2 regions of the Vreelandella sp. F11 genome follow, and region 2 is predicted to be linked to the other one. Evidence: predicted binding sites of a transcription regulator. Region 2 holds the regulator's gene; the other holds the start of a gene.
The links. Region 2 encodes FNR, which switches genes on or off when oxygen is low (the NO sensors DNR and NnrR bind a similar motif). Its sites were predicted from a motif close to TTGATNTANATCAA; they were not measured.
Positions count from the first base shown of each region.

Region 1 (2,200 bases), 1.6 Mb from region 2:
CAGCATCCAGCCGCGACGTTGACCAAAAGCGCGGGTCAATATTGGGAGCGCTAACCGATCCACCACGGGTGCCCAGAAAAACTTGATTGAGTAGAGCATGCCAATCCAGGCAAAAAAGCCAATGGCCGCTACCTCTACGCCGTCGCTGCGCAGCCAGGCAGAGAGTGTTGAAAACACCAGCAAAAAGGGCAGGCCTGCGGAAAACCCCAAAAACAGCATGGTAATAACGGGTGCACGAAAATAAACAGCCAGCGCAGCCAGCCAACTGCGTTGGGGGATGGGGCTTAACATTAAACGCTACTCCTGATGGAAAGACGCTGGCAACGGCCAAGTGATAAACTGAAGCAGTGTTCTATCACAAAGTGCTATCACAAAACCGACAGCTTACCGGAGAGGAGTTTTCCATGTCGATTACGGCGCATCAGGTAGTTACCTTGCACTATGTTCTTAGCGACGTGCTCAACGATGGCAGCAAGCAGGTATTGGACGACTCCCACGCGCGCAATAAGCCGCTCGAGTACCTGCATGGTCACGACAATATTGTGCCAGGGTTGGAAAGTGCGCTAGCAGGCCAAACCGTTGGCGCCGAGCTAAGCGTTCAGCTGATGCCCGCGGATGCCTACGGTGTACGCAATGAAGCCTTGGTGCAAGAAGTTAGCCGTGGCTCTTTTGGTAACGCTGATTTGGCACCGGGCAGCCGCTTTCAAACAGAAGGTGAAGCCGGGCCGCAGATTGTTACGGTTCTTGAAATCGACGGCGACCGTGTCACTGTCGATACCAACCACCCCCTAGCCGGGCGTACGCTGAACTATAAAGTGACCATTTTAGATGTACGCGACGCTACCCGTGCAGAATTAGCCAAAGGCCACCCGTTACCACCGGGTACCGAGCACAGCAAAGTCGAAGATCGCAAGGTGTTGTAGCGCTCATCACCCCCCAAAATTGATCGGTATCAATTTCCTGTTTAACCGCTTCTCCCTGCCTAGCGTAACTTGACCCAGGTCAGCATTCTTCCGCCCGTAAGTGACTAGTATGAATGCATACATCACGGCGGGAGGATTCATCATGTATTGGGATGACACAATTATCTTCGGCTTAGCCACCGTCGCATTAGTAATCGCCTTTATGGTGGGTTGGGTAGGCTTCGTGATTCGCGATCATCTGCGTAAAGGTGGGCGTAAGAAGTAGCTTTCCCGGTTCATGTAAACCTTGTCAGGGGAGGGGGTTTACTAGCCAAGCGCTACTGGCATAGTAAGCTTCCTGTTGCCAGCCCATATGGGCTGGCTTTTTTTTGCCTGAAATATACTGATAAGTTGTATCCCTAGCGTGCATTGAGGAGTAATACAAGGCGTGCTCTGGTAAAGTTCTTTTTATAAGAGTGAATTTACCAGGAAGCTATGCCATGAACGCAGTTGCTTTACACCGCAGCCCATGGGGTCGTGTACGAGATCAGTTAGCGTGCGCATTAATCGTCGTGGGTATTGCGCTTCCCACGGCTGCTTTCGCCCAGGCATTAAGCATAATCAATGGCGATGTCACTCAAAAAGTCGCTTTAAGTGATTTGCGTGCCATGTCTGACGAGACGTTTACGCTCTACGACCCCTATCAAGGGCGCGATGTGGAGATGCAGGGCCTAGCGTTTCGAACCTTTCTGATTGACCAGTTTGGCGAAGTGCCTCCGGCGCTCCACTTTACTGCCTGGGATGACTACGAAGTGACACTTGAGGGGTGGGATGACCCCCGCTGGTACTTAATTACGAAGGAAGATGGTGACCCGCTAACCATCCGCACACGCGGCCCAGTTCGGTTAGTTGAACGAGATGATACTAGTGATAATCGCGATGTTGAGAACCTGCGTGATTTTGACGATTGGATTTGGATGATCCGCAGTATAGAGGCGAAGTGGTGACACCTAAACTCAAGCCGACTGATCAGCCATCACTGCAGCTCCGCGTTTTTACTTACGCTTACGCGACTGCTGACAAAGCGCTCTACCGGGTCAAAACGATGGGTAGTGACGGCTGGCAGGTTACTGAAGACGCATAACGTCTGTGTACATGGGGGCGAGTCTGCCCAGCAGCTCATTACGCGCGCCAAGGGCAATGCCTTCCTCTTGCATCGCGGCATCGAGATGTTCCACTAAACGATTAAAATGGACATCTGTCAGCCCCATGTGTTGATGTGCTCGATCCATCGGTGG
Region 1 covers NZ_CP170448.1:2,069,373-2,071,572, forward strand. Annotated here, with positions in the region: gene ACFIOZ_RS09335 (AmpG family muropeptide MFS transporter) at 1-291, opposite strand, end outside; gene ACFIOZ_RS09340 (FKBP-type peptidyl-prolyl cis-trans isomerase) at 405-923, shown strand; gene ccoM (cytochrome c oxidase subunit CcoM) at 1,066-1,188, shown strand; gene ACFIOZ_RS09350 (hypothetical protein) at 1,403-1,909, shown strand; gene ACFIOZ_RS09355 (group I truncated hemoglobin) at 2,030-2,200, opposite strand, start outside.
Region 1: ccoM (cytochrome c oxidase subunit CcoM) is a predicted target of FNR. The motif match lies at 993-1,006, and genes of this name have one in related genera.

Region 2 (2,200 bases):
TCGGCATGGATCACTTTGCCCGGCCAGACGATCGCCTCGCCATTGCCCAAAGAGAAGGTTCGCTACAGCGCAATTTTCAAGGCTACTCCAGCCATGCTCAGTGCGATTTAATCGGGCTTGGCGTTTCGGCGATTTCGCGCATTGATGACGTCTATGCGCAGAATCCTAGTGACCTGGCCAGCTACGAAACGGCGTTGGATCAGGGCCAGCTCGCCACCGTACGCGGCGTGCGGCTGAGCAACGACGACCTCATCCGCCGGGATGTGATTGAGCGGCTGATGTGCGATATGGGCATTGATCTTGCTGCGGTCAGCCAGCGCTGGAATATTGATGCCCCCCGCTATTTTGCACCCGCGCTAGAACGTTTACAGAGCGCCGAGCAAGATGGCCTAATGACCCGTAGTGGTGATCAACTTAATGCCACGCCCATGGGGCGGCTGCTGATTCGCCATTTAGCCATGGCGTTCGATGCCCATCTTTCTGGGCAAACGGGGCAGCGCTACTCTAAGATTGTTTAATCATCTTATTGCAGGCATGCTAACGCGACTATAATAAGTAAGAATTTACTAATTTTACCCTGACCCACTCAAGGAGCATCGTATGTTGGAACCCATGAGCAGCCGGCGCTCGCTACTCCACGAAGCACGTTGCCAAACCTGCAGCCTTAGCTCGCTGTGCCTGCCGCTTGCCCTTGAGCTGGACGATATGGGGCAGTTCGATGCGATTATTCGCCGCCGTGCGCCGCTGAAAAAAGGCGAGCCTCTGTTTCGCCAGGGGGACACTTTCACCAGTGTTTACGCGGTGCGTTCAGGGAGTTTGAAACAGATCACCGCCGAAGGTAACGGCAGCGAACAGCTGACAAACTTCTACCTGCCCAGTGAACTGGTGGGGCTGGATGGCATTGACGAAGAGCACTATCCCGGTAGCGTTATTGCACTGGAAACCACCACCGTATGCGAGATCCCTTTTGACCGCCTGGATCTGCTCTCGGAAGAGATCCCTGAGCTACGTGGCCAGCTGTATCGCAGCATGAGTAAAGAGTTACGCGATGATCGGCGTATGATGCGCCTGCTGTCGCGTAAAACCGCTGATCAGCGGCTGGCGAGCTTCTTGATTACTCTCTCGGATCGTTTTCGTCGCCGGGGCTACTCGCCCTACAGTTTTCGCCTCTCAATGCCCAGAGCCGATATTGGCAACTACCTGGGCTTAGCGGTGGAAACCGTCAGCCGCATTTTAAGCCGCTTTCAGCAGCAGAACGTGGTGGCGGTTTCCGGGCGAGAGGTCAACATTCTCGACATGCCGCGCTTGATTACCCTCGCTGAAGAGGAAGAGCAAACGGTTAGCTGACGTTAAAGGCCTGGATGCGCCCTGCCAGCAGTTCCGCCTGTTTGGCCTCTAAGCCTTCAAAATCAAACAGGCTGCGGTCTGCCAACTGGGAGGGTGCAATATTGGTCACCGCTTTAAACATGCTTTCCAGGCGGCCCGGAAACTTTTTGTCCCACTCCGCGAGCATCTCTTTGACTACCTGACGCTGCATATTGGGCTGGGAGCCGCAGAGGTTGCAGGGGATGATCGGGAATTCCATCAACCGCGAAAATTCAGCAATATCTGCCTCTTTGCAGTAAGCCAATGGCCGAATAACGATATTCTTTCCATCATCGGATAACAGCTTGGGCGGCATCGCTTTCAGGTTACCGCCGAAAAACATATTCAGAAACAGGGTTTCGAGGATATCTTCCCGGTGATGGCCCAGGGCAATTTTATTGGCGCCAATCTCTTCGGCAAACCCATACAGCGAGCCACGGCGCAGTCGTGAACAGAGCGCACAGGTGGTTTTGCCTTCAGGGGTTTTCTCCTTCACCACCGAGTAAGTATCGCGCTCGACAATATGGTACTCCACGCCCTGCTTCTCCAGATAGGCAGGCAGCACATGCTCGGGAAAGCCCGGCTGCTTTTGATCCAGATTGACCGCCACCAGTGAAAAATTGACCGGCGCGTTGCGCTGCAAGTTGCGCAAAATCTCCAGCATGGTGTAGCTGTCCTTTCCGCCGGAGAGGCACACCATCACGCGATCGCCTTCATTGATCATTTGGTAATCAATAATCGCATTGCCCACTTCCCGGCGCAGACGCTTTTGCAGCTTGTTAAATTCACGTTTCTGCTTGGCATCAGCCAGCTCTGGCTGGTTTTGCTCAGCGTT
Region 2 covers NZ_CP170448.1:3,697,349-3,699,548, forward strand. Annotated here, with positions in the region: gene hemN (oxygen-independent coproporphyrinogen III oxidase) at 1-518, shown strand, start outside; gene fnr (fumarate/nitrate reduction transcriptional regulator Fnr) at 601-1,347, shown strand; gene ttcA (tRNA 2-thiocytidine(32) synthetase TtcA) at 1,340-2,200, opposite strand, start outside.